One region of the Ensifer sp. ENS08 genome, then DNA from elsewhere that is predicted to be linked to it. Evidence: riboswitches for the same ligand, from Rfam matches in the RefSeq annotation. Region 1 holds a riboswitch; each other region holds the start of a gene.
The links. A riboswitch is a leader RNA that binds a small molecule or an ion and turns the genes downstream of it on or off. The one in region 1 is predicted to bind cobalamin.
Positions count from the first base shown of each region.

Region 2: linked by a shared signal. The riboswitch ahead of nrdH (glutaredoxin-like protein NrdH) and the one ahead of IB272_RS01280 (aromatic ring-hydroxylating dioxygenase subunit alpha) in region 1 are both predicted to bind cobalamin.
Region 3: linked by a shared signal. The riboswitch ahead of IB272_RS08195 (DUF1636 domain-containing protein) and the one ahead of IB272_RS01280 (aromatic ring-hydroxylating dioxygenase subunit alpha) in region 1 are both predicted to bind cobalamin.
Region 4: linked by a shared signal. The riboswitch ahead of bluB (5,6-dimethylbenzimidazole synthase) and the one ahead of IB272_RS01280 (aromatic ring-hydroxylating dioxygenase subunit alpha) in region 1 are both predicted to bind cobalamin.

Region 1 covers NZ_JACVBF010000001.1:248,423-255,573, reverse strand. Annotated here, with positions in the region: gene IB272_RS01300 (DUF1217 domain-containing protein) at 1-392, shown strand, start outside; gene IB272_RS01295 (FAD-binding oxidoreductase) at 462-1,895, opposite strand; gene IB272_RS01290 (L-threonylcarbamoyladenylate synthase) at 2,040-3,014, opposite strand; gene IB272_RS01285 (DUF6656 family protein) at 3,092-3,691, opposite strand; cobalamin riboswitch at 4,009-4,210, shown strand; gene IB272_RS01280 (aromatic ring-hydroxylating dioxygenase subunit alpha) at 4,314-5,558, shown strand; gene IB272_RS01275 (hybrid-cluster NAD(P)-dependent oxidoreductase) at 5,560-6,654, shown strand; partial or broken gene IB272_RS01270 (GH25 family lysozyme) at 6,904-7,151, opposite strand, start outside.
Region 2 covers NZ_JACVBF010000011.1:44,935-52,085, reverse strand. Annotated here, with positions in the region: gene metE (5-methyltetrahydropteroyltriglutamate--homocysteine S-methyltransferase) at 1-2,354, shown strand, start outside; gene IB272_RS21880 (hotdog domain-containing protein) at 2,351-3,151, shown strand; cobalamin riboswitch at 3,302-3,528, shown strand; gene nrdH (glutaredoxin-like protein NrdH) at 3,916-4,137, shown strand; gene nrdI (class Ib ribonucleoside-diphosphate reductase assembly flavoprotein NrdI) at 4,150-4,566, shown strand; gene nrdE (class 1b ribonucleoside-diphosphate reductase subunit alpha) at 4,536-6,689, shown strand; gene nrdF (class 1b ribonucleoside-diphosphate reductase subunit beta) at 6,818-7,151, shown strand, end outside.
Region 3 covers NZ_JACVBF010000002.1:522,410-529,560, reverse strand. Annotated here, with positions in the region: gene IB272_RS08205 (ABC transporter substrate-binding protein) at 77-1,030, opposite strand; gene IB272_RS08200 (ABC transporter ATP-binding protein) at 1,027-1,830, opposite strand; gene IB272_RS08195 (DUF1636 domain-containing protein) at 1,853-2,266, opposite strand; cobalamin riboswitch at 2,371-2,587, opposite strand; gene IB272_RS08190 (RidA family protein) at 2,765-3,241, opposite strand; gene aspT (aspartate-alanine antiporter) at 3,723-5,411, shown strand; gene IB272_RS08180 (bifunctional aspartate transaminase/aspartate 4-decarboxylase) at 5,470-7,122, shown strand.
Region 4 covers NZ_JACVBF010000002.1:759,123-766,273, forward strand. Annotated here, with positions in the region: gene IB272_RS09340 (phytanoyl-CoA dioxygenase family protein) at 1-613, shown strand, start outside; gene IB272_RS09345 (SDR family oxidoreductase) at 702-1,514, shown strand; cobalamin riboswitch at 1,612-1,824, shown strand; gene bluB (5,6-dimethylbenzimidazole synthase) at 1,870-2,565, shown strand; gene IB272_RS09355 (DUF2865 domain-containing protein) at 2,578-3,648, opposite strand; gene IB272_RS09360 (acyl-homoserine-lactone synthase) at 3,813-4,457, opposite strand; gene IB272_RS09365 (LuxR family transcriptional regulator) at 4,598-5,335, opposite strand; gene IB272_RS09370 (NADP-dependent malic enzyme) at 5,606-7,151, opposite strand, start outside.

The DNA.
Region 1 (7,151 bases):
AGTCGCTCGAAGAGAAGGAGGGCGCCGATAACGGCGGCATTCGCCTGGCGCTCTATTTCAAGCGCAAGGCCTCGGACATCAACACGGCCTACGACATCCTGGCCGATCGCGCCCTGTTCGAGGTCATCAAGACCGCCTACAGCATGCCGGAGGGCTTGCAGAACGCCAAGATCGAGGCCCAGGCGGCCTTTATCGAGCGCACCGTCAACATCAAGGAACTGCAGCAGCCGGGTCAGCTTGAGAAGCTTCTGCAACGCTTCACGGCGCTCTACGACGTCGAGAACAACCAGGATGTATCGCCCGGTCTCGCGATTCTGACTGGCGGCGGCAGCGCTGGCGTCAGTGCCGAGACCTTGCTGTCGCTCTCGCAATTGCGCGCAGGCGGCCGCTGACGCACGCCGTCTGACGGTCAGCCCAAGACTGTTGCTGCATCGCCGCGCACCGCGCGAAACGGCGCGTCGTCAACCGTCGGCGCGCAGCACTTTATCGGGGTTCATGATACCTGCAGGATCGAACGCGTGCTTGATGCGTTGCATCAGCTCGATTTCGATCGGCGCCCGGACCTCGGCGAGTTCGTCGCGCTTCAACTGGCCGATGCCGTGCTCGGCGGAGATCGAGCCGTTGTAGCTCAGAACGATGCCGTGGACGATGGCGTTGATTTCGCGCCAGCGGTCGAGGAAGGCCTGCTTGTCGGCGCCGACTGGCTGCGAAATGTTGTAATGGATGTTGCCGTCGCCCATGTGGCCGAAGGAGCAGATGCGGGCGCCGGGGATCGCTTTCACGACGGCGGCATCCGCCTCCTTCATGAAGGCCGGAATGCTGGAGACGGGCACGGAGACATCGTGCTTGATCGAGCCGCCCTCGGGCTTTTGTGCCGGCGACATGCTCTCGCGCATGTGCCACAGCGCCTTCGCCTGTGTCTCGTTGGCGGCAATCACTGCATTCTCGACGAGGCCGGCCGCATATCCCTGCTCCAGCAGGTCCTGCACCATCCGTTCCGCGCTTTCGGCGCTATCGGACGTCGAGATATCGATCAGCGCGTACCAGGGATGGACCGTTTCCATCGGATCACGAACGCCGGGGATGTGCTTGGTGGTGAATTCGACGCCGCGCCGCGGCATCAGCTCGAAGCCGGTCAACGCCGGCCCGCAAAGGCTGGACGCCTTTTCGAACAGAGCGAGCGCATGCTCGACGCTGCCGACTCCGGCAAAGGCGACCTGATGCCCGAGCGGCTTCGGGAAAAGCTTGAGCACGGCGCCGGTGATCACGCCGAGCGTGCCCTCGGCACCGATGAAGAGATCGCGCAGGTCGTAACCGGTATTGTCCTTCTTCAACCGGCGCAGCCCGTCCCAGATTTCGCCGGTCGGCAGCACCACTTCGAGGCCGAGGCAGAGCTGGCGCATATTGCCATAGGCAAGCACGGCGGTGCCGCCTGCATTGGTGGAGAGATTGCCGCCGATGCGGGCTGAACCTTCCGAGCCGAGCGACAGTGGGAACAGGCGATTGTGCTCGTCCGCCGCCTTCTGGATATCGGCGAGGATACAGCCGGCATCGGCGACGATGACATTGCCGACCGGATCGATGTCGCGAATGCGGTTCAGCCGTTCCAGCGAAAGAACGATGTCTGCCTTGCCCTCCCGCGGGATCTGCCCGGCGACATGGCCGGTGTTACCGCCCTGCGGCACGATCGCCGTGCGGGTGGCGCTCGCGAGCTTCATGATGCGCGAGACCTCGTCGACGTTGCCCGGACGCAGGACCATCGGCGTCGTGCCGCGGTAGAGTCCGCGCGATTCGACGAGATAGCGCGCCTTGTCGGCTTCGTCCGTCAGCACGTTGGTGTTGCCGACGATCTCGGCGAAGGAAGCGATGAGTTCGGGAGAGGGAAGGGTGGTCATGGGCCTCACTTCGCATTGCGCCTGCGCGCGCTATCGGATCGGTCGATCTGAGGATCTGGTCCTCGGTTCCTGGTTGGCGGCGATCATAACCGCAATTGGTGCCGTTCGATGAGGGTGGGTGCAGAGAAGATGCCGCACACTATCTTACCCTCGCGGTGCCGCCGCCCGTTGCAACCGGTCGATGATGGCTTCCCCCAACCCGTCCGAAGGGATCGGCCCGAAGGCGATGGTCTCTGCGCCGCTGGCATCCGCCCGCTTCATGTAGTCGAAGAGATTGGCGGCGGCTTCGCGCAGATTGCCAGTCGGGCTGAGATCGAGAACGACGGCCGCCTGCTCTTCGCCGGCGATCCGATTGCCGCCGAAACGGATCAAGGCTTCGCCGGCATGCACCTCGGCGGCATCGAGCCGGACTGCAGCGCCGGGCGCGTAGTGCGAGGCGAGCATGCCCGGCGCCTCGATCGTCGCTCCCGCCGTCTCCGGCCGGGTCACTGGACGGCCAAGCAGGCGTTCGATCTCGGCGGCATCGAGGCCACCCGGCCGAAGCAACCGGATCTCGTCGCCGTCGACCTTGATGATCGTCGACTCAAGGCCGATTTGGGCCTGGCCGGCGTCGAGGATAAGTTTCAGTTTTTCGCCGAGATCGGCTTCCACATGGACCGCACTGGTCGGGCTGATCTTGCCCGACGTATTGGCACTGGGCGCGGCCAGTGGTCGCCCGAAGTGGGCGATTACCCGGCGGGAAAAACCGTCGGGCATGCGAATGCCGAGCGTGTCGAGGCCGGCGGACGCCAGCGCATGAACCGTGCTGTCGGCGCGCTGCCGAAGGATCAGCGTCAGCGGGCCGGGCCAGAAGGCTTCGGCCAGCTGCCTCGAAATCGGATCGAAATGCACATGGGCTTCGGCCATCGCCATGTCGGAAACATGCGAGATCAGCGGATTGAAGCGCGGGCGCCCCTTCATCTCGTAGATGCGACTGATCGCATCGGGATTGGTAGCGTCGGCGGCAAGGCCGTAGACGGTCTCGGTCGGAATGGCGACCGGCTCGCCTTCGGCAAGAACGGCGCAGGCGCGCGCGATCGCGCGGTCCGGTTCTCTATCCGTGTCGATGATCTCAGCCATGCCGTTTCCTTTCCGACGCTTCCTTAACGGACGCACCGGAAAAACAGAACGATTTTCTTTGAAGGAACCGGTTCGGCTCAGAGGCTGCGAATGATGCGACGCAACGCGTCATCCTTGGCGCCAAGCATCAGTACGTTTTTCAGCGCGACCTTGGGATCATCCGTGCGAAACAGCAGCCCGTTGTCACGAAAGTTGCGGTTGATGACCATTTGCCCGGCTTGGGCGCCCGGTTCGATGGCGACGGCGAAGTACATGCGTGAATAGCCGGGCTGGATACTCTCGAAAAAATGCGTCTCGTCGCCCAGGTTGCAGAAGAAGTTGGCGAAGTAGAAGGACCAGGTGATGTCCTTGGAGGGAGTAACCGGCGTACGCGCCGCCGTCACGTGACAGTAGCCGAGATGCGGCCGGCCGACGAGCGTGCGGTGGAAGATCATCTTCGGGAACTGGATCGAGTTGTGGAACCCGTTGATCCGCTTATGGGTCGTGTCGCCGGCGGTGCTGAGCTTCTTGCCCGTCCTGTCTGCGACTTCCTCATAGCTCAAATACCGGCGTTCGCTCGGCAACCATTGCCTGCGGTTGATCCGGCCCGTGCGCAGGAATTCGGTATGAACCGCCACCTTCGGCGGGATTGTCGGCAGCTTCTCGGCTGTCGCGTCGTAGTATCTCAACTTTGCCATGATCGTCAGCGCGCCATCTGCCTGCCTGCAGGACCTCTCTCGTCCGCCGGCTAGGCTAGCGGCTCATGGTTAATGAATGATTTCGTCCTGGCTGCATCATTAGCGTTCTCTATCTGACGCGATGTCGCAAACGGGCGAAGCCCTCCCGCATCTGCGCCGACCGCGCCGCAAAAGTCGGCAATTGCCCAAGATGTGATCTATCTATATGTTTGCAATGTAAAAATTCTAAGACGGTGGCCTTTTGTGGCGGTTTTTTCCGTGTCGTCATTCTGGAATTGGATGTCGCTATCGGGCAGCTGCCAAGGTGACTTCCGCGATTACATATCCTTACTCAAGGTGCCGTCTTCGAAGGGAAGATGGAGAATTGGGAAGCCGGTCAAATCCCGGCGCTGCCCCCGCAACGGTGGTGGAGCGAAAGCCTCGGCAAAGGCCACTGGACGGTTCGTCCGGGAAGGCGCCGGGCAGGTCCGAAAGGACGGCTCCTGAGCCCGGAAACCAGCCTTGACGGACATAACCGTAACGGGTTGCGGCGGGCAGCCGGATCGGAGCCTCAAACGCATGGGTGTGCGCCCGTGCGGGTTCCTGTCCTGCCTCTCCGAAACATGGCGCATGAGGACAGGACATGGACACCAGAAACGATATGCTTCGAAAGCTGAAGGGCAGGCGGGACGGCTACAGCCTCGACCGGGCCTTTTACATCGATCCCGACTACTACAGGCAGGATCTGGAAAACATCTGGTACAAGGATTGGCTGTTCATCGGCCATGACTGCGAGATCCCGCGGGCCGGCAATTACTTCACCGTCCAGGTCGGCGACTACCCCGTTGTCATCACCCGCGACCGCCAGGGCGCCATCCGGGCGCTGCACAATTCCTGCCGCCACCGCGGCTCGCGCGTCTGCACGCAGGCGAAAGGCTCGTCGGCAAAGCTTGTCTGTCCCTATCACCAGTGGACCTACGAACTCGACGGCTCGCTGCTCTTTGCCCGGCAGATGGGAGAGGATTTCGACAAGGCCGCCCACAGTCTGAAGCCGATCCATTGCGAAACGGTTGGCGGCTACATCTTCATCAACCTGTCGGAAAAGCCGATGGATTTCACGACGTTCCGCGACATGGCCTTGCCCTATCTTGCGCCGCATCGGCTCGGCGAAACCAAGGTCGCGTTCGAAAGCACCATCATCGAGAAGGGCAACTGGAAGCTCGTCTGGGAAAACAACCGCGAATGCTACCATTGCGCCGCCAATCATCCGGAACTCTGCCGCACCTATCCTGAGGCGCCGACGGCGACCGGGGTGCAGGGCGCCAAGGATGATCCTGTGATCGCCGAACATTGGGCGAAGTGCGAGGCCGAGGGCCTGCCGAGCGAATTTAAGATGTCGCCGACCGGTCAGTTCCGCGCCGCCCGCATGCCGCTTGTCGACAATGCCGAAAGCTACACCATGTCGGGCGCCCGCGCCGTCAGGCGGGCCCTGTCCGCCGACGTCTCCCAGAGCCAGATCGGCACGCTCTTGATGTTCCACTATCCCACCACCTGGAACCATGTGCTCGCCGACCACGCCATCACCTTCCGGGTGCTGCCGCTCGGGCCCGAACTGACTCAGGTGACGACGAAGTGGCTCGTCAACAAGGATGCGGTCGAAGGCGTCGACTACAATCTAGATGAACTGACGCATGTCTGGACCGAGACCAACGACCAGGACCGTCAGATCGTCGAGGAAAATGCCTTCGGCATCCGCTCACCGGCCTATGAGCCCGGTCCCTATTCGCCCGAGCACGAGGGTGGCGTGATGCAGTTCGTCGAGTGGTACTGCAAGTTCATGGAGCAGCGCCTTGCCGGCGACGCGGCTCCGCTTTCAAGGGTCGCCTGACATGCAGATGGCCTCTTCGTTTCACCATTTCGACGCGCTCCACGTCTGGATCGACCGGCAGCAGATGCTCGAATGCACATCGGCGGTCGTCGAGACCGCCGATGTCATGACCTTCACCTTCCGGGCCGAAAAGCCCGCCTGGTTTCGCTATCTGCCCGGGCAATTCGTGACCCTCGAACTGCCCGTCGCCGACGAGCCAGTGATGCGCACCTACACCCTGTCGTCGACGCCCTCGCGGCCGCTGTCGATCGCCGTGACCGTCAAGGCGCAGTCAGACAGCATCGGCACCCGCTGGATGTTCGAGCACCTGAAGCCCGGAATGAAACTCCGCGCCTTTGGCCCGCTTGGCGATTTCAGCTTCGTCCGCCATCCCGGCGACAAATACCTGTTTATCTCGGCCGGCTCCGGCATCACGCCGATGATGTCGATGACGCGCTGGATGGCGGACTGCGTGCCGGAGACGGATGTGACCTTCATCTCCTGCGCGCGTCGTCCGGAGGACCTGCTGTTCCGTTCGGAGCTGGAGGTTCTGGCGACGCAGATGTCCGGGCTGAACCTCGGCTTCATCGTCGAGGGACATGAGGCACGCCACGGCTGGCACGGGCTTCGCGGCCGCATTGATGGCGCCAAGCTGCCGCTGCTTGCGCCCGATTTCATGGACCGCACCGTTTTCTGCTGCGGCCCCGAACCGTTCATGCGCGGCGTGCGCGAGATGCTGAAATCGGCCGGTTTCGACATGGGCCGCTACCACGAGGAGAGCTTCCAGCCGGCCGCCGCACCTGCGGCGGAAGAGATTGCCGTGCGCGCCGGCGCCGGTGACGAGGGCGAGGTCCAGGCCGCCAAGATCGCCTTCACCATGAGCGGCAAGGAGATCGAGGCCAAGCCCGGCCAGACGATCCTGCAGGCGGCGCGCGCCAACGGCGTGCGCATCGGCGCTGCCTGCGAAGGCGGCATCTGCGGTACCTGCCGGGTGATGAAGGTCTCAGGCGAGGTGGATATGAGCCACAATGGCGGCATTCTCGACGACGAGATCGATGAGGGCTACATCCTCGCCTGCTGCTCACGACCGCTCGGAGACGTCCAGATCGAAGCTTGAAGGCTTTTATGATGTCGCGCAAAAGTGTGCAGCGGTTTTGCGGCAACGACATGCATAACAACAAGCGCTTAATGCCTGTCGCGTGAATGCTTTTTCAAGCGAGAGGCTTTAGGGCGCGTTGCAGGGGATCGGATTGGCGGAAACGCTTGCCGGGGCGTCGGTGCCGGCCTCCGTCTTGGAGCAGGCGCCCTGGGCGGCCTCATTGCCGGCGATCGCCACCTGCAGGGCACGGTCCTGGCGGGCGAAATCGATCGAGCCGGTCACCAACATGTCGACGCCGCTGCCGGCGCCGCTCGTAGCGTCAGCGCGGCTCACGAGCAGCGGCTCGCTAAACATCGCAGTCGCCCTTGCCACCGCCAGCATGCCCGTTCCCCGCTCGGCTTGGGCGACGAGCATCAGCGGCAGTGGCTTTTCCGGCAGCAAGGCGCCCTGTGCCCAGATCGCTTTCAGCGCCAGCGGCGACATTGCCGCCACATTCACGTCGATGTCGTCAAGCG
Region 2 (7,151 bases), on a different contig from region 1:
TGACCATCAAGACTGCCAATCTCGGTTTCCCGCGCATCGGCCGCCGTCGCGAATTGAAATTCGCGCTCGAACGCTATTGGGCCGGAAAGGCCAGCCGCGGCGAACTTCTCGATACCGGAGCCAAGCTCCGCGCTGAAAACTGGGCCGCGCAGAAAACGCGCGGCATCGACATCATCCCCTCCAACGACTTCTCCTTCTACGACCACGTGCTCGATACCGCCGTGCTTGTCGGCGCAATCCCGCCGGCCTATGGCTGGACGGGCGGCCCGGTCGATCTCGACACCTATTTTGCCATGGCGCGCGGCTCGGCCGGAACGCCCTGCGCCGCCGGCTGCACCCATTCGGGAAGCAGCAGCGGCACTCCCGCGCTCGAAATGACAAAGTGGTTCGACACCAACTATCACTACATGGTGCCCGAGTTCGACAGGGATCAGCGCTTCGAGCTCACCCACAATCGGCCGCTGGAAGCCTTCCAGGAAGCTCAGGCCCTCGGCTATCGCACACGCCCGGTGCTCATCGGCCCGGTGACACTGCTGAAGCTCGGCAAATCGAAGGGCGGCGACTTCGATCCGGTCGATCTGATCGAACGGCTCCTGCCCGTTTACGTGAGGGTCCTGGCGGAGCTTGCTGACGCCGGCGCCGATTGGGTCCAGATCGACGAGCCTTGCCTGGCGCTCGATCTCGCGGACAAGGATCGTCGCGCTCTCGACCTCGCCTATCGCACGTTCGACACCGACGTGCCCGGACTCAAGATCATGCTGGCGACCTATTTCGGCTCGATCGGCGACAACACGGCAACGGCGTTGGCGCTGCCGGTCGATGGACTGCATGTCGATCTCGTGCGCGCGCCGCAGCAGATCGACACGCTCATCCAATCGGCTCCGGCGGACCGGGTCCTATCGCTCGGGGTCATCGACGGCCGCAACATCTGGCGGACCGATCTGGCCGGCCTGTTCCGCCGGCTGCAGCCTCTGACTTCGGCCCACGGCCGCGACCGCATCGAACTCGCACCTTCATGCTCACTCCTGCACGTGCCTATCGATCTCGAGCTGGAGCGTGCGCTTGATCCGGAACTTTCCTCCTGGCTCGCCTTCGGTACGCAGAAACTCGACGAACTCAGCCTGCTTGCCAGCGCCTTCGAGCCGGGGCTTGCCATTTCCGAGCACGTTTTCGCCGCCTCGATCGCGTCCGCCCAGGCGAGGCTCACCTCACTCAGGATCCATGATCCTCTGGTCGCCGGGCGCTTGAAAGCGCTGACGGATGCGGACAGCAAGCGGCAATCCCCGTTCGCGGGCCGCCGGGCACTGCAGGCGAAGAAGCTGTCATTGCCGCTCTTCCCGACAACGACGATCGGATCCTTCCCGCAGACATCGGAGGTTCGGCAGGCCCGTTCACTGCATGCGAAGGGCGAACTCAGCTATGTCGACTACACCGCCTATCTTCGCCGAGAGACCGAAGTGGCGGTGCGCTGGCAGGAAGAGGTCGGCATCGACGTAGTCGTTCACGGCGAGTTCGAGCGCAACGACATGGTGCAGTATTTTGGCGAGCAGCTCTCGGGCTACGCCTTCACCCAGAGCGGCTGGGTGCAGAGCTACGGATCGCGCTGCGTGCGTCCGCCTGTTATCTTCGGCGACGTTTCGCGACCAAACCCGATGACGGTCGAGTGGGCGACCTTCGCGCAGTCGCTGACCGATCGCCCGGTCAAGGGCATGCTGACGGGTCCGGTCACCATGCTGCTATGGTCCTTCGTTCGTGACGACCTGCCACGTTCCGTGGTGTGCCGGCAGATCGCGCTAGCACTGCGCGATGAAGTGTCGGATCTCGAGGCGGCCGGCATCGCCATCATCCAGATCGACGAACCGGCACTGCGCGAAGGCCTGCCGCTGCGAAATGCCGATCGCAAGACCTATCTCGACTGGGCGGTGGAGTGCTTCCGTCTCAGTGCAGCCGGGGTGGGCGATGCGACCCAGATCCACACCCATATGTGCTACTCCGAGTTCAACGACATCATGGCCGCAATCGCGGCGATGGACGCCGACGTCATGTCGATCGAGACGTCGCGATCGAAAATGGAACTGCTCGGCGCCTTCGCCGACAAGGCCTATCCGAACGAGATCGGCCCGGGCGTCTACGACATCCATTCGCCACGCGTGCCCAGCGTCGAGGAAATGGTGCATCTCATCGAAAAAGCGACCGAGGGCCTCACGCCGGACCAGATCTGGGTCAATCCCGATTGCGGACTGAAGACCAGGCGCTGGGAAGAGACGCGGCCGGCGCTCGTCAACATGGTCGCCGCCGCCCGCTCGCTTCGAGCGGCTTTTGCCGCCGATACGCGCGAAGCCGTCAAAGCATGACGGGGCAGCACGAAGTCACGACGGCGCCGGGGGAAACCCCGGCGCCACAAACCCTGATCGACATCGTTTTTCCAGGCGATACCAATCACCATGGCACGCTCTTTGGTGGCGCCGCCCTCGCGTCGATGGACCGGATCGCTTTCATCGTCGCCACCCGTCACGGGCGCGTTCCCTTCGTCACCGCATCCTGCGACCGCATCGATTTTCGTGCGCCTGCGCGCATCGGTCAGATCGTCTGCTTCAGCGGCCGTCCGGTTCGTGTCGGGCGCCGCTCGGTGGTGGTCGAGGTCGAGATGATCGCGGAAGATATCGCCACCGGCAGCCGCGCCCTTTGCAGCAGGGGCACCTTCACCATGGTCGCGATGCCCTGTGCCGATGAAACGGATTGGATGCTGCCGCCGCTCGATGTGGCAACGGACACGCCCGAAGAGGCGGGCACCCTACGCATGGTCGACATCGTCTTTCCCGGCCAGGCCAACAGCTTCGGCGCCATATGCGGTGGCAACGCCCTCGCGCATATGACGAAGGCCGCATTCGTCGTCGCGACGCGCCGGAGCCGCCGGGCGACCGTCCTTGCCTCCTGCACCGGTATGGACTTCAAGCACCGGATCATGATCGGTTCGATCATCGAACCCATCGCCCGCATTGTGCGGACGGGTCGCAGTTCAGCCACCGTCGAGGTCGAACTCTGGTCGGAAGAGCTCCTCACCGGTCTGCGACAGCGGACTGTTACCGGAACGTTCGCTATGGTCGCCGTCGACGATGACAACCGGCCCGTGGCCGCTTTCGCTGCTTGATGGAATGGGGCGTCCGCACCAGGGGCGCCCTATCCACAACCTTGGTGCCAACCGGCTGTTTACTCCCCGTTATCCACACTGCAAAAGAAACCACCCTCCTACCCCCGCCTTCCACATACGGAACCTATTGACGCAGATTTGCGATGAACTACTATATCTAGTGTTCGAGGTTCTTCCGATTCGCAAGGATTGGGAGCTAAGACGGGAATACGGTGCGCCGGCGGGTTTCCGCTGAGGCTATGCCGTAGCTGCCCCCGCAACTGTAGACGGCGAGCGACTGTCCGGATTTGGACCACTGAGGCATGAGGCCTCGGGAAGGTCGGGATGGAAGCTTTGACCCGTAAGCCAGGAGACCTGCCTCGATCACCAAACGTCCACGGGCGGGGTGTCCGGAGGGGTTGAGTGCGTGGCAGGATGAGCCTGCCCGATCGTCTCGACGTCTCCCCGGCAGCCCGTCGAAAGCTTCGGGGTGAAGTCATGCCAGTTTCTTCCAGTTCAGATCCACCTTCTGCGGACGGGTGCGCGTTGTTGCGCGCCTGATCGAAAGGCCGCGCCTTGAAAACCCGCATCCGCGGAATTCCTGAGCGCCCGACCAAAACGAGCCGGCCCGGTTGCGTAACCGACCTTGGGCCAGCTTGACGACGTCAACTCCGGTCGAGTCGACCGGGGAGCGATGTTTCGTGTCCAATCGCCAACACCACGGTTCGCGTTCGCGCGATCCGACGATTTTTTGCGCCCATTTGCCAGACCCTCACGAGGAACCCATGTCGATCACCGTCTACAGCAAACCAGCCTGCGTCCAATGCACCGCCACAACCCGTGCGCTCGACCGCCAAGGCATCGATTATCGCATCGTCGATATCTCCGAGGATTCCGATGCATTCGCGCTGGTGCAGGGTCTTGGCTATCGGCAGGTCCCGGTCGTCGTCGCCGGCGAGCGGCATTGGGCGGGTTTCCGCCCGGACATGATCAGCGCGCTTTCCTGAAGGACGCGGGCGATGGGCCTGATCGTCTATTTTTCCAGTCGCTCGGAAAACACCCATCGCTTCGTCGAAAAGCTCGGCCTTCGCGCCGCCCGCATACCGCTCAGGGAAGGTAAGGACGCACTTACGGTCGCAGAGCCCTACGTGCTGATCGTGCCGACCTATTGCGGCGACGATGGCCGCGGGGCGGTGCCGAAGCAGGTCATCCGCTTCTTGAACGACGCGGGCAACCGCTCTCACATCCGCGGCGTGATCGCAGCGGGCAACAGCAATTTCGGCGCGACCTACGGGATCGCCGGCGACGTGATTTCGGCCAAGTGCCGGGTACCCTATCTCTACCGGTTCGAGCTGCTCGGGACCGACGAGGACGTCGCCAATGTCAAAAACGGGATGGAACGATTTTGGACGTCACGACACTCGAACGCCCCTTGAAGGCGACGGAAGCAGCGCTCGACTATCATGCGCTGAACGCAATGCTGAACCTCTATGACGAAGAGGGACGGATCCAGCTCGACAAGGACCGGCAGGCGGCGAAACAGTACTTCCTCCAGCACGTCAACCAGAACACGGTGTTCTTCCATAACCTCCGGGAAAAACTCGATTATCTGGTGACCGAGGGCTATTACGAGCAGGAAGTGCTGGACCAGTATTCCTTCAACTTCGTGCGCGATCTCTACGATCATGCCTATTCAAAGAAGTTCCGCTTTCCGACCTTCCTCGGGGCGTTCAAATACTACACGTCCTATACGCTGAAGACCTTCGACGGAAAGCGCTACCTGGAACGCTACGAAGACCGTGTCTGCATGGTGGCGATGGCCTTGGCGCGCGGCAACGAGGGGCTTGCCCGCGATCTCGTCGACGAGATCATCTCCGGCCGCTTCCAGCCGGCAACGCCGACTTTCCTCAACGCCGGCAAGAAGAGCCGCGGCGAGCTCGTCTCCTGCTTTCTGCTCCGGATCGAGGACAACATGGAGAGTATCGGCCGCGCCATCAATTCGGCGCTGCAGCTTTCCAAGCGCGGTGGCGGCGTGGCGCTGTCGCTCACCAACATCCGCGAGATGGGCGCGCCGATCAAGCAGATCGAGAACCAGTCATCCGGCGTCATCCCGGTCATGAAGCTGCTCGAAGACAGTTTCTCTTACGCCAACCAACTCGGCGCGCGCCAGGGAGCCGGTGCTGTCTACCTGCACGCCCACCACCCCGACATCATGCGCTTCCTCGATACCAAGCGCGAAAACGCCGACGAGAAGATCCGCATCAAGACGCTGTCGCTCGGCGTCGTCATCCCCGACATCACCTTCGAGCTCGCCCGCAACAACGAGGACATGTATCTGTTCTCACCCTATGACGTGGAGCAGGTCTATGGCGTGCCCCTCACCGAGATTTCGGTGACCGAGAAGTACCGCGAGATGGTCGAGGATGCCCGCATCCGCAAGCGCAAGATCAAGGCGCGCGACTTCTTCCAGATCATCGCCGAGATCCAGTTCGAGAGCGGTTATCCCTACATCATGTTCGAGGACACGGTGAACCGGGCAAACCCGATCGCCGGGCGCATCACCATGAGCAATCTCTGCTCGGAAATCCTGCAGGTGAGCGAAGCGAGCGCGTTCAACGACGACCTCTCCTACAAGCACATGGGCAAGGACATCTCCTGCAATCTCGGTTCGCTGAACATTGCGGCTGCGATGGACAGCCCGGATTTCGGCCAGACGATCGAGACCTCGATCCGCGCCCTCACCGCCGTCTCCGAAATGAGCCACATCTCGTCCGTGCCCTCGATCGAAAAGGGCAACGACGACAGCCACGCGATCGGCCTCGGGCAGATGAACCTGCACGGCTATCTCGCCCGCGAGCGCATTTATTATGGCTCCGAGGAAGGCATCGATTTCACCAACATCTATTTCTACACGGTGACCTATCACGCCATCCGCGCGTCGAACCGGCTGGCGGTCGAAAAGGGCAAGAACTTCGCCGGCTTCGAAAACTCGAAATACGCGTCGGGTGACTATTTCGACAAATACACCGAAGCCGAATGGCTGCCGGCGACCGAAAAGGTGAAGGGCCTGTTCGAGGAAGCCGGCATCTCGATCCCGACTCAGGAGGACTGGCTGGAGCTGAAACGGGCAGTGATGGAAGGCGGCCTTTACAACCAGAACCTCCAGGCCGTGCCGCCGACCGGTTCGATCTCCTACATCAACCACTCCACTTCCTCGATCCACCCGATCGTCTCGAAGATCGAGATCCGCAAGGAAGGCAAGATCGGCCGCGTCTACTATCCGGCCGCCTTCATGACCAACGACAATCTCGAATATTACCAGGACGCCTACGAGATCGGGCCGGAGAAGATCATCGACACCTATGCGGCCGCCACCCAGCACGTCGACCAGGGCCTGTCGCTGACCCTGTTCTTTCGCGACACGGCAACGACCCGCGACATCAACCGTGCTCAGATCCATGCCTGGAAGAGGGGCATCAAGACCATCTACTACATCCGCCTTCGGCAGATGGCGCTCGAGGGTACGCAGGTCCAGGGCTGCGTTTCCTGCGCGCTGTAACCTCGCATTCCAGTAACGGCCCCTCACCCTAGCCCTCTCCCCGCAAGCGGGGAGAGGTCCCGGCAGGCGGATGAGGGGCACCCCCTCACCGCGCGATGAGGCATACACGATCACAAAGGTTCAACGACATGAACATGCACACCAAACCCGCAAGCCGCATCCGCGCCATCAACTGGAACCGCATCGAAGACGACAAGGACCTGGAGGTCTGGAACCGTCTGACCGGCAATTTCTGGCTGCCGGAGAAGGTGCCGCTTTCCAACGACATTCCCTCCTGGGCAACGCTGAAGCCGGAGGAGCAGACACTCACCATCCGCGTCTTCACCGGCCTCACCTTGCTCGACACGATCCAGAACGGCGTCGGCGCCGTCCGACTGATGGAAGATGCGGCCACCCCACATGAGGAGGCGGTGCTTTCCAACATCTCCTTCATGGAGGCGGTGCATGCCCGCTCCTATTCCT
Region 3 (7,151 bases), on a different contig from region 1:
CCGCCTTCAGCGCCCGTGCCGGCGCTAGGCGTGAAACGGCGACGGGACCAGGCGACGCATCCTCAGCCAGCATCGCTTACAGGCCCTCGCCCTGAAAGGCCTTGGCAAGCCTGGCAATGGCGTCGATGTTGCGCGGGCCTGGCGTCGCCTCGACATAATCGAGCACGACGAAGCGATCGTTCTTGACGGCATCGACATTCTTGAAGGCCGCATTGTTCTTCATGAAGGCGATCTTGTCCTCGGCCTTCACCTCGCCGTAGTTGACGATGACCACCACTTCCGGGTTGCGCTCGATCACCGGTTCCCAGGAGATTTCCACCCAGCTCTTTTCCACGTCGTCCATGATGTTGGCGCCGCCGGCGGCCTCGATCATCGCCGTCGGAATGCCGAAGCGGCCGGAAGTAAACGGCTTCTCTTCGCCGGAATCATAGACGAAGACCCGCGTCGGGTTAGCCTTGCCGGCGGTCGCCTTGGTGATTTCGGCAAGCTGGCGGCGATAGCCGTCAACCAGCGTCTCGGCGCGATCCTCGACGCCGAAGATGCGGCCGAGATTGAGAAGATCGACGAACATGTCGTTCATATCAGGCTTCTGCTTGGCCATCACGTGGATGCAGGATTCGGTCAGCTCGTAGACGCCGATCTTGAAGGGCGCCAATGTCTCGGGCGTGACCTCGCCGCCGACCTTCATGCCGTAGTTCCAGCCGGCAAAGAGGAAATCGGCATCGGCGTTGAGCAGCACTTCCTTGGTCGGATATTTCTCCGAAAGCTCCGGCAGTTCCTTGACGCCTTCGCGCAGCTTCTCGTCCAGCGTCTTCCAGCCGGAAACGCCGGTATAGCCGACCATGCGGTCCTGGAGCCTCAGCGCCAGCATCATCTCCACCAGGTTGACGTCGTTGGCGATCGCGCGCTTCGGCGCCGCGTCGAAGGTCACCTCGCGGTTGCAGCTCTTGACGGTGACCGGATAGGCGAGCGCCGGCGTGGCGGCGGCAAGCACGAAAAGAAGGGAAAATGGGGCAATATTGATCTTCATGAAATCGATCCCTGTCGAGGAAGTGAAAAGGAAAAGCGGGCGCCGCCGGCAGCGGCATTGTGAACGGTGGCGGTGACGCCGAAGGCGGCCGAAAGCTCGCTGGGGCTGAGCACCTCTTCGGGCGGGCCGAAGGCCGTCAGCCGCCCGGCGGTCAAGATCGCGACATCTGTCGCAAACTCGGCGGCGAGGTTGATGTCGTGCAGCGTCGAGACGATCGTCAGCTTCAGCGTTTGCAAGAGCTCGAGGATTTCGAGCTGGTGGCGGATGTCGAGATGGTTCGTCGGCTCGTCGAGGATGATGATGCGCGGTTCCTGTGCCAGCGCGCGGGCGATCAGCACCCGCTGCTTCTCACCGCCCGAAAGCGTCGAGAACTGGCGACCGGCAAGATGGGCGAGATCGAGATGCGCGAGCGCGTGCTGCACCCGCTCGCGGTCGAAATCGTTCCAGCCGCTCAAGCCCTCCCGCCGCGGAATGCGTCCCATCATCACGACGTCGCGCACGCTGAAGGGAAAATCGCCGGGCATCTCCTGCAAGACGACGGCGATTGTCCTTGCCGCCTCGCGGGCCGAGATCGACCAGAGATCGACGCCATCGACCGAAACACGGCCGGCATTCGGCTGCACCGCCCGGTAGAGGCAGCGCAGAAGCGAGGTCTTGCCGGCGCCATTCGGCCCGAGGATCGCAAGCCGGCTGCCGGCCGCGATCGCAAAGCCGATGTCGTTGACCAGCGTCAGGCCCGAACGCGGCCCCCAGCGAAGGCCCTCGACCGTGAGGGCTGCACCCGTTGCGTTGCAGCTCATGGGTTCGTTCCTCTGCGCGACCTCATTGGAAGTGCCCGCCGAGATCTTCGGAGACGAGCATCGCCGCGGGAATGCGGGCAAGCGTCTTGCCTTTCAGCCCGCGCGGCCGTTCCGCCGCCCGCGTCATGCCATCGCCACGCTCGGCATAGGTTGTGGCAAAGCGCACGAGATCGTCGATGTCCTCTTCCGGCGAGACGTCGCCGAAGAGATAGGTCGCCTTCCCCGTCGCCTGGAAGGCGATGGTGCAGGGCCGCGTGCAGGCCGCCATGCAGACCGTTCCGGCGATCGAGAAATCGCGATCGAGCGGTGCGCCGAGCGCTGCGATGCTCAGGTTGAGCCGCTTGATCAGCTCGGCACCGGGCACGCATGGGCCGCCGGTGAAGCGGCAATCGGTGCAGACCGTTATCTTGTGCTGTCGGAAATTCGGCTCAGCCATTCCTGCCCTCCGCCGGACTGACGGCAAGAGATGGCGAAACGGCAAGAGGACGGAAAACCGTCGTATGAAAGCCAGTTCTTTTCCATCGGAACACCCCGTCCGTTGTGGTTGATCGGTTCGATGGCAGGTCTCCTGGCTCGCGGGTCGTGGCGCATCCACGTCTTCCCGGTCTTCGACCAGTGACATGGTGTGAATGCGCTTTCCGCTCACAGTTGCGGGGGCAGCCACGGTCTCGGCCCCATCAGGGTCGTCCGTTCCGTGTTCCCTTTTCAGCCGCTTCCGCATTGTCGCGGACGCAGCACCATCAACGCCTTCCTCGCATGAATCGGCGGATGAGACAACCGCACGACACAGGCGGGAGGGATCTATCAACATGCGGCGTTTCGTCATGCGAGGTTTGTTATAAAATAACATTACGTAGCGCAAGTCGAAAATTGGGCGCCGGACACAATCCGACGCCCGCGATAGCGACCACGCTAAAAGACGTGCCGTGCTACCTCAGAACTCCGGCGGCAAGAGTTCGGCCGTCAGCGTCACCGCGACAGAGGCGTTGCCCGGCAGGTTGCGCACGCCGCAGACGGAGCGAACATGGCCAGCCCTTTCGCCAAAGGCGGCCGCCAGAAGCTCGGAAGCACCGTCGAGTACCTTCGGGTGCTCCAGGAAATCCTCAGTGCAGGCGACATGTCCCTCCAGCCGGACGATCTGGCGAATACGCTCGAAACGGCCGAGATGCTCATGGATCTGCGCCAGCGCGTTGAGCACTGCCAACTCTGCGGCCTTGCGCCCCTCGTCGATGGTCACATCGCGCCCGAGCAGCCCCGTATGCACGAAGCGCCCGTCCAGCAATGGCCCCTGCATCGAAACATGAAGCATCTCACCCGCCTCGATCACCGCGCGATAGGCGCCGAGCGGCCTCGGCGGCGTCGGGAGCTGAACGCCAAGTGCGCCGAGCCTTCGGATAACCTCGTCCATCATTGCTTCCCCTCCTCGTCACCTTACGAACCGGCCGCCTTGCGGAGACGACACCGCTTTTTTCTCAAGCCCACGAAATTCTGCCGCCCCTATCGCAAGCAGCAAGACGCGCCGTTCCGTGCCCAGCAACTTTTCCAAGCATAACCAAGAGAAAACGCCTCATGCCTCACGTTGGGAGATAACGTTACGAATTACAACACCAGAGTTGAAGTGCCATCGCGATCCGGGCCAGTGCCGCGGTCTTGCGATCGAATGCGACCGACACATCGCGGCGGCCTCGATCCCCAACCCCAAGTAAAAACGCTGAAATGTAACATACGTTACGCTCACGTAACCCTATGCCCGTTGAGAATTTCGACGACCGAAGCGACAATTGCCGGGATTAAGATTGGGCATCGACAAGCCTCGGAAACAAGCTCAACTTAGCCGCGCAGATCCCGAAATGAAGTGACGGCAACTCAACTTTCAGAAGGGAATAGCATCAGTGAATCCCATTGATTTCTTCGTCGACACGCTTCGGACCTATCCGCCTGTCGCCGTCTTCCTCGCCCTCGGCATCGGCTTCCTCATCGGTCCGATCAAGGTCGCGGGGTTCAATCTTGGAAATGTCACCGCCACGCTGCTTGCGGGCGTTCTCATCGGACAGCTGGGTATCCAGGTTTCCGGCGACCTGAAATCCACCCTGTTTTTGATTTTCCTCTTCGCCGTCGGCTACGGCGTCGGGCCGCAATTCGTGCGGGGCTTGAGCACCGATGGACCGAAACAGATCGCCTTTGCGCTCTCCGTGCTGGTGCTGTGCCTCGTCGTTCCCTATCTCTGCGCGCTGATTGCCGGGCTGCCGCTCGGCTATGGCGCCGGCATGTATGCCGGCTCGCAGACGATCTCGGCTGCAATCGGGGTTGCGACCGACCAGATCAATTCGCTCGGGCTGACGCCGGAGCAGGCCAAGACCTTTGCCGACCAGATCCCGATCGCCTATGCGGTGACCTATATCTGGGGCACGATCGGCTCGGCGATCATCCTCGCCCAGCTCGGTCCCAAGCTTCTTGGCATCGACCTTCCGGCGGCCTGCCGCGAATACGAGGCCAAGCTCGGCGGTGGCAGCGAAAGCAGCGAGCCCGGCATTACCCGCGCCTATCACGACTTCGGCCTCCGGGCCTATCGCGTCGACGCGGCAAGCGGGCTCACCGGGAAACCGGTCAAGGACATCCTTCCCGGGATCCGCGTCTTCGTCGAGCGCCTGCGGCGCGGCGACCAGATCATCGAGGCCGATGGCAACACCGTGCTGCAGCCGGGCGACGTCGTCGCCTTTTCGGGCCGGCGTTCGCTGCTCGTCGAAAACCTCGACAACAAGCTGCTCGAGGTCGAGGACAAGGAGCTGCTCAACGCGGAAGCCGAAGTCCTCGATGTCTACGTGACCAGCAAGGCGCTCGCCGGCAAGACGCTGGCGGAAGTCAGCACCATGGATTGGGCGCGCGGCGTCTATGCCCGCAAGATCATCCGCTCGCTGGTCGAGATCCCGGTGCTGCCCGGGACGACGGTCGAGCGCGGCGACATCGTCACCATCGGTGGCGCGAAACGCCATGTCGAAGCGGCGATCAAGGCGCTCGGCTTTGCCGACCGGCCTGTCGAGACGACCGACATCGCCTTTCTGGGCTGGGGGCTTTTCATCGGCGCGATGATCGGTGCGCTGACGATCACGATCGGCGGCATCCCGATCGGCCTTTCGACCTCCGGCGGCGCGCTTCTGGCGGGCCTCGTGCTCGGCTGGCTGCGCACCACCTACCCCGCCTTCGGCCGCATCCCGTCACCGGCGCTGTGGCTGATGAACACGCTCGGCCTCAACATCTTCATCGCCGTCGTCGGGATCGGCGCCGGCCCGGGCTTTGTCGCGGGCCTGCAGGAGGTCGGCATTTCGCTGTTCATCTGGGGCGTGGTCGCCACGTCGATCCCGATGATCGCTTCGGTGCTCCTCGGCCACTATGTCTTCAAGTTCCACCCGGCGATCCTGTTTGGCGCCTGCGCCGGTGTGCGAACGACGACGGCAGCGCTCGGCATGATCCAGGAGGCGGCCAAGAGCAAGGTGCCGGCGCTCGGCTACGGCATGCCCTACGCCATCGGAAACACGCTGCTGACCATCTTCGGCCTCGTCATCGTCATCATGCTCGCCTGAGGCGAACGGGCGAAGCCGACCATCGTTCAAAATGCATAGATCACAGGGAGTGTGGACCATGTTGGACAGAAATTTCTACGACAGCCTATCCGATCTCAGCCCGTTCGAAATCAAGGACGAACTGATCAAGCTCGCCAAGTCGAGCTCACAGAAATCCGCCAAGGCTTTCCTCAATGCCGGCCGCGGCAACCCGAACTGGACGGCGACACGCGCTCGCGAAGCCTTCTTCCTGCTCGGCCAGTTTGCGCTGACGGAAGCCAAGCGCGCCTATTACGACCCGAAGGCCGGTGTGGCCGGCATGCCGCCGAAGGACGGCGCCCACGCGCGGTTCGAAAAGTGGACGAAGAAGCTGCTGCAAAACACGGCCGACTGGGACGAAGAGGATGAAGGCATCCCGCCGGCAAAGACGCTTTCCGACGCCGTCAACTACGCCATCACCACCTTCCGCTTCGATGCGGACGCCTTCGTGCACGAGCTCACGGACTCGATCATCGGCGACAACTATCCGGTTCCCGATCGGGCGCTGCACCACAACGAGATCATCACCCACGAATACCTGATGTGGGCGATGTGCGCCGGCCACCGACCGAAGGCAAAGTTCGACCTTTACCCGGTCGAAGGCGGCACCGCCGCCATGTGCTACATCTTCAAGGCACTGAAGAACGCCCGCCTGCTTAACGCCGGCGACACGATCGCGCTCGGAACGCCGATCTTCACGCCCTATCTCGAAATGCCGGAGCTGGAGGACTACGATCTCAAGACCATCAACGTCAGCGCCGAGCAGGAGGACCGGTTCCAGTTCACCGACGAAGACATCAAGGCGCTGGAGAACCCCAAGGTGAAGGCGTTGTTCCTGGTCAACCCCGGCAACCCGTCCGCCGTGGCGATGGATCCGGATTCGATCAAGCGCCTTGTCGACCTCGTCAACAAGAAGCGCCCCGACCTGATCGTGCTGACGGACGACGTCTACGGCACCTTCGTTCCGGGCTTCCAGTCGCTGCTTGGGCATCTGCCGCGCAACACGATCGGCGTCTACTCCTATTCGAAGTACTTCGGCTGCACCGGCTGGCGCCTCGGCGTCATTGCCGTCGCCGAGGACAACATCTTCGACGAGAAGATCAAGGCCCATGGTGAACCGATCCAGAAGCTCCTCGAAAAACGCTACAAGGCGATGACGCCGAAGCCGCGCGAGGTGAAGTTCATCGACCGCATCGTCGCCGACAGCCGCGACGTGGCGCTGAACCACACCGCCGGCCTGTCGCTGCCCCAGCAGGTGATGATGACGCTCTTCGGCCTGGTCGAGCTGATGGACGTCGAGAAGGCTTACCAGAAGGCCTGCATCGCCATCTGCACCAAGCGCTTCTGGAACCTGATCGAGGGCATGGGGGTCGAGTCCAATCCGGGCATCTATTTCGACCACTATTACGGCATCATCGACTTCGAGTTCTGGCTGCGCAAATATGTCGGCGAGGATGTCGTCACCTGGGTGAAGGACAACATCCACCCGCTCGACATTCCCTTCCGGCTTGCCGAGGACCACGGCATCGTGCTGCTCAACGGCTCGGGTTTCGATGCGCCGAGCTGGTCGGCACGCGTCTCCTTCGCCAACCTCAATGACGAAGCCTATTCGCAGATCGGCCGCGCCGTGCGCTCGGTGGCGCGCGGTTACGTCCAGACCTACCAGGCCGCCAAAGGCCTGAAGATCAGCTAGCCGATCGGGCGGCCGGCAGCCATGCCGAC
Region 4 (7,151 bases), on a different contig from region 1:
GACCGCGGCCGTGATCGAGCAGTATCCGGCGCATGTGCACAGGCTTTCACCGGTGCTGACGCTGCAGGGGGCGGTTGCCCATTGCGACATGCCGCTCGAAAGCGGACCGACGCTGTTCTTGCCCTATAGCCAAACCTATGTGCCGGGCTATCTGGCGCTCAACCGGCCGGAATTCCGCGCCTATTTCGACGCACACCATGTGCAGCTTCCGCTCGAAAAGGGCGACGTTGTGTTCTTCAACCCGGCGCTCTTCCATGCCGCCGGCACCAACCGCTCCCGGGATATCCGCCGCGTGGCCAACCTGCTGCAGGTGTCTTCGGCCTTCGGTCGCGCAATGGAAACCGTTGACCGACTGACCATGAGCGCGACGCTCTATCCGGCCTTGCGGGCCTTGCTGGCGGACGGGACGCTGACGCAGGCGGAAGCGGCCAACGCGATCTCCTCCTGTGCCGAAGGCTATTCGTTCCCTACCAATCTCGACCGGGATCCGCCACTCGGCGGGTTGGCGCCGAAGACGCAGGCGCAGTTGATGCGCGAGGCTCTCACTGCGGGGACGGGCGAACAAGAGTTTCTCTCGGTGCTGGAGGCGCAGGCGAAGCGCAAGCTGAGCTGACGAGCGAGTTACAATTTGACAGGCTCCCGGTGTGTTTCAGCCGGGAGCCGCAGCCGTTTCAAACGATCATTTCCGAGGGAGGAATTCGATGAGTGGACAATTGCAAGGCAAGATCGCCATCGTCACCGGTGGTACGCAGGGACTGGGCGCGACGATTGCTGGCCTTTTCGCCGAACGCGGCGCTGAAGGCATCGTCATCTGCGGCCGCAACGCCGCCAAGGGGCGGGCGAAGGCCGAGCAGATCGGCAAGGCAAGTGGCGCGAAAGTCGTCTATGTCGAGGCCGATCTGGAAAAAGTAGAGGACGCCCGCAAGGTGGTCGCCGCTTGCGACGCGGAATTCGGCCGGGTCGATGCGCTGGTCAACGCCGCAGCTATTACCGACCGTGGCACGATCCTCGACACCACGCCCGAACTCTTCGACCGCATGTTCGCGATCAATGTGCGCGCGCCGTTCTTCCTGATGCAGGAGGCGGTGAAGATCATGCGGCGGGAGAAGACCGAGGGCACGATCGTCAACATCGGCTCGATGTCGGCGATGGCCGGCCAGCCGTTCATTGCCGCCTATTGTTCGTCGAAAGGCGCCCTCGAAACGCTGACCAAAAACACGGCCTATGCGCTTCTTCGCAACCGCATTCGCGTCAACGGGCTGAATATCGGCTGGATGGCGTCCGAAGGCGAAGACCGCATCCAGCGCGAGTTTCATGGCGCGGCTGCCGATTGGCTCGAAAAGGCGGCGGCCGGCCAGCCCTTCGGTCGGCTCGTCGATCCGGCCGAAGTGGCGCGGGCCTGCGCCTATCTGTCGTCGGCCGAGTCCGGGCTGATGACCGGATCGGTGATTTGCTTCGATCAGTCGGTCTGGGGCGCCTATGACGGTTCGCCACATCCGGTCGCTCCGCTTTGAGGTGGAGGCAAACGACTAAGCTCGACAGTAGCCGGCGGAAAGTGGCGTGCCATGTCTCGGCCGGGTTGGCGCCGCTTGTCTTTCTCAAACGGCTGTGCACTTAGTGCCGTCGTCAGGTGCCCGCGAAAGCGGGAGAATCGGGAATCCGGTGTCATTCCGGAACGTGCCCAACGCTGTGACGGGGACGATCGCGTCTAAGAGAGCCTTGAATTGATTCAAGGTTTTGCCACTGGATCTTCAAGCGATCTGGGAAGGCGAGGTGATCGGTTGAACCGAAGTCAGAAGACCGGCCTGGCGAGATAGACCGAACCCCGCGTGGACGGCGGGAGGTTTTCGCATTGTTGGGGATCGAACGATGCTGACTGAACCGAAGGGCGGCCTTGCGGCTGCCGGCGCCTTTTCGCTGCCAGAGCGGGAGGCCGTCTACCGTGCCATCGAGACACGTCGCGACGTGCGCGATGAATTCCTGCCCGCGCCATTGCCGGATGATCTGATCGGGCGCCTGCTGGCCGCTGCGCACAGCGCCCCGTCCGTGGGCTTCATGCAGCCGTGGAACTTCGTGCTGGTGCGGGCGGAAGAAACGCGTGAGCGCGTCTGGCAGGCGTTTCGCCGCGCCAATGACGAGGCCGCGCTGATGTTCGAGGCGGAACAACAGGCCAAGTACCGTGCGCTGAAGCTCGAAGGCATCCGCAAGGCGCCGCTCAGCATTTGTGTCACCTGCGACCGCACGCGCGGCGGTGCCGTCGTACTCGGGCGCACCCACAATCCGCAGATGGACGTCTATTCCACGGTCTGCGCCGTGCAAAACCTCTGGCTTGCGGCGCGGGTCGAAGGGGTGGGCGTCGGCTGGGTGAGCATTTTCCACGAGGCCGAGATCAAGGCGATTCTCGGCATCCCAGATCATATCGAGATCGTTGCCTGGCTCTGCCTCGGCTATGTCGATCGCCTCTATCAGCAGCCGGAACTCGCCGTGAAGGGCTGGCGCCAGCGCCTGCCGCTCGACGAGCTGGTTTTCGAAGACGGATGGGGACGCAGCAAGGAGAAGGCGTAAGGCCTCGTCCGATCAATTCTGGACCGGCTGATAGGCCGGTCCCTTCGGATGCTTGAGGTCGATGGCGGTTTCTTCCTGCGGCAGGTAGGTCGGGCCGACGACGCGAACCTTGTTCTTCGACGGATCATAAGGCCGCTCTTCGGCCGGCGCCTTGGCGGTATTGCTCGCCGCTTCCGGCTTCTTGGTCTCGATGACGATGATCGACGACTGGTCGTCACCGATCTTCGTTCCGTTTGCCTTCGGTGTGGTCGAGGCGGTCTGGGGTATCTGGCAGCCGCACTGGCCGGGTTTTCCGACGGCGCGGGTGCGATAGGCAAAGGCGTTGGGCATTTCGGTATAGGGACGGCCGGTCACGGCCGAGACCATCTTGTCGCTCTCTTCCGTGTTGAGGTCGTGAAAATAGAGCTCGGTCTCAGCCCCCGGACAGCGCGCCCGACAGGCCTGCTCGTCGCGCGGGAAATCGGCCGGCGTCGCATCTGAAGAAACCGGGAAAAAGGCGCCGTCGCAGGTACGCACGCACATGGTTCTGAGCGTGCCGCTATAGTAGCGCTCCTGCGGTGCGTAGCCGTCTTCGCCTCGGCCGAGCATCGGGCCGTAGGCGTCTTCCGGCGGCAGGTCGGCAACGATGTTGCGGTGGCTTTCCGGCACGTCCGGTTCCACGCTTGCGAACTCCTCGCGGTCACCATAGCAACCGTTGATCTCCAGCGCGGCGAGGATGCGGCGCCGGCTGTCGTCGCTGCCGCCGGCGACGATCTGCTCGCGCTCGGACTTCAGCATGCGCAGATTGTCTTCCATCTCGGCGATCAGGCTGTTGAGGCCGTAGCAGGTGTCGGGGTCGCCGCCGTCGAAGCCAATGGCGTTGCCGCCACCGCAACCCGCGCGGCGGCGGTCGTTCTTTGCCCGCCGCAGCTCGATATTCTGCCGCGAGATCGCGCTTGCGTAGTCGCGCGCATCGGCATTGCTGGCGACGTAGTCAGGCAGTTGCGCGAGCCGCGCGTTCAGTCGGTCGCAGGCCGTCGATGCCAGTGACGGACCGGCACCGATCAGAACCAGAGGCACAAGGGCCGCAGCGACGTGTTTCATGCGCGTGAACACGGGCGAAAGTCTCTTCCTGTTGCCAGGTCGGCGCCGACCTTCTGCGGGTGGCTGCCAGCGGCATTCCTGTTTCGCCTCCATCATAGAGCTTGTCGGTGATCGTGCAACGACAAGCGACGGTTTGCGTTAACAGCGCAGATCGACTGACGCGCTTAGGCGGCGCGGGCGGTTTCCAGCGACATCGGACGTTCGAGCACGGTACCTTCGATGGCAGCGACCGCCTTCATCCGCGTGAGCAGATCCGGCGTTACTTCCCAGGCGACGGCAACCGCGAAAACGGAGCCGATGCGATGCGGTTCGGCGATACGCTCGCCCGGGCATCCCATGCGCCGGAACATGCGCTCCAGGAACACATCCGTCACCGTGACGATGTGGCTGATGCCGGAAGCAAGGCCCAGCTCGCCGACGCCGCACATCAGTTCGGCGGCCGCGACCGTCACCTGGTTCGACGCGCGGTCCTGCGAGATCTCGGGCTCGATGCAGAAGCGGCTGGATTCCCAGACCGAAGCGCTGCGGATTTCCGGATTATCGCCAAGCAGGATCGGGAAGGTATCGTCCAGCATGTTTGGGCCGAGTGTCGGCAGGAGGCGAAGCGCGCCGCGCAGCCGGCCGGTATCGGGCGCATAGGACAGGACGTAGAGCGGGTTTGCCTGGTCGTAGTTGTCGATTTCCCAGTCGCCTTCGGTCTGCACGTCCCATTTCAGGAAGTCGTGGAAGACGCGCTTGCGCAACCGGAACATGTCGTCGACGGCCGCCGGGTGTTGTGCGCGGGTCTTTCCGTTCAGGATCCTGATCATCGTTTTCTCCATCCGAGTTTGGGGATGGGGCGATGCTGTCAGGCTCGCGGCGGTTGCGTAACTGTCGCTAGCGACAGTTCAAATGCGCGATATTTGCCACTAGATTTCGAGGGGTTTCGGTGGAGGCGTATTGTCGGGTGTCAAACGGAGGGTATCAGAGCGTGTCGTACGGCCTGTGCCACAGCCTGAGTGTTGGAAACGACATTCAGCTTGCGTCGCGCATTGGTCATGAAGAAGCGCACGGTGCGCTCGGAAATACCGAGGATCGTGGCGATTTCCCAATAGCTCTTGCCGGCGGCGGCCCAGGTCAGGACCTCGGTCTCGCGGCCGGTCAACCGCATCTCTCGGGTCGAAATGCTGCCGGCCATGGCGCCGTGCTCCAGCATGGCGGCATGGAAGAGATTGGCGGCCAGCTGGAAATCGCGCAGGTGATGGCGGCGATAGGTCGTCCATTCGCCGGCTGTCATGTTGACGTTGATTGCGAGCAACGCCATGCGCCCGGCGGGCGAGGGCAATGGCAAGGCGACGCCCTCAGTGGATATGCCGATTTCCTGGGCTGCCTGGAACAACGGTTCGCATTCCGGGAAGCGATGCCGCGCCATCGTCCATTCCACCGGCCGCACGCCGCCAAGCGCCAGCTTCAGGATCGGATCGATCCGGTGAAGGCTGCGGGCATGGTAAATCTCGGCAGCGTAGGCGCCGAAGGTGTGATGCAGCCGGCAAACCTTGAGCTCGTCCGCATAGGGCTCGGCTTCGAGATAGAGAAGATGGGCAATGCGGAAGGTTCGACGCATCAATGTGAAGAAATGAGCGGGCTCGACGCAGCCGCCACATTCCAGGATTTCCAGCATGTCGAGGACAGCCTGCTGCTCAGTCATGCCACAACACCGAATCTCGTCCGAGGCCCCAGCATGGTTAGAGGTTCACCTTTTGTCCAGCGCAAACTTTCCCGATTGGTGTATAAGACCAATTGCGCACGCCTTGATTGTAGTTGTCGATCGGCCGCGTGACAGGGGCTGATTCGCGGGTGATCTGCAAAACCAGCGATGCCGCGCCTGAAGCAGGTGCGACATCCGGATACGGTTTTGCCGGCGCCGGCATGGCGCCCGAATGCAGCGAAGACCGGTGGCGATCTCCGCGTTGCCATCTCAACCCGGATGGCTGGCTTCGACCACCGCCAGGGCCGCCATGTTGACGACGCCGCGTGAGGTGACCGACGGCGACAGGATATGGGCGGGAAGCGCCGAGCCGAGCAGGATCGGGCCGACATGCAGGCTGTCGGTCATGGTCTTGACGACACCGAGCGTGATGTTGGCGGCATCGAGATTGGGGAAGACCAGCAGGTTGGCTTCGCTCGACAGGCTGCTGTCCGGCATGACGCGCTGGCGCAACGCTTCCGAGATCGCGGCATCGCCGTGCATTTCGCCGTCGACCTCGAGATCCGGCGCGAGTTCCCGCACGAGCTGCAGCGCCGTGCGCATCTTGGTGGCGCTCTCCGAATCGCGCGAACCGAAGTTCGAATGCGAGACGAGGGCGGCGCGCGGGGTGATGCCGAAGCGGCGGATTTCCTGTGCCGCCATGACCGTCGTCTGGGCGATCTCTTCGGCGCTCGGGCAGTAGCTCACATAGGTGTCGGTGAAGAAAGTTGCGCCGCGCTGCGAGATCAGCAGGCTCAAGGCCGAGAAATCGAGCACGCCGTCGCGCTTGCCGATGATCTGCGATACGTCGCGCAGGTGCTTGCTGTAGCGCCCTTCGACGCCGCAGATCAACGCATCGGCTTCGCCGCGCTTGACCGAGAGCGCGCCGATGACGGTCGTGTTGGTGCGCACGATCGTGCGGGCGGCTTCCGGGATGACGCCGAGACGGCCGACGAGGGCAAAATAGTCCTCGACATAGTCGCGGTAGCGCGGATCGCCTTCGGGGTTGACCACCTCGAAATCGACATCCGGACGGATGCGCAGGCCATAGCGACGCAGGCGCGTCTCGATGATCTGCGGACGGCCGATCAGGATCGGGCGGGCCGTGCCTTCTTCGAGCAACACCTGGGCGGCGCGCAGCACGCGTTCGTCTTCGCCTTCGGCAAAGATAACCCGGTTCTTCTGGGCGTTCTTGGCGGCGGCAAAGACCGGCTTCATGATGAAGCCCGAGCGGAAGACGAAGCGGTTCAGCTTGTCGAGATAGGCGTCATAGTCCTGGATCGGACGGGTGGCGACGCCGCTTTCCTCGGCTGCCTTCGCAACCGCCGGCGCGATGCGCAGGATAAGGCGCTGATCGAACGGCGAGGGGATCAGGTAGTCCGGGCCGAAGACCGGGGTCTCGCCGGAATAGGCGCGGGCGGCAACATCGGAGGGCTCTTCGCGGGCAAGACCGGCGATGGCGCGTACGGCCGCCATCTTCATTTCTTCGTTGATCGTGCTTGCGCCGCAGTCGAGCGCGCCGCGGAAGATATGCGGGAAGCAGAGAACGTTGTTGACCTGGTTCGGGAAGTCCGAGCGGCCGGTGCAGATCATCGCGTCCGGACGGGCTTGGCGGGCGGCTTCCGGCATGATTTCCGGCGTCGGATTGGCGAGCGCCATGATCAGCGGCTTTTCGGCCATCTGCGCCAGCAGTTCCGGCTTCAGGACGCCGGCGGCCGAAAGGCCGAGGAAGACGTCAGCGCCGCCGATGCTGTCGGCAAGCACGCGGTTGCTGCTA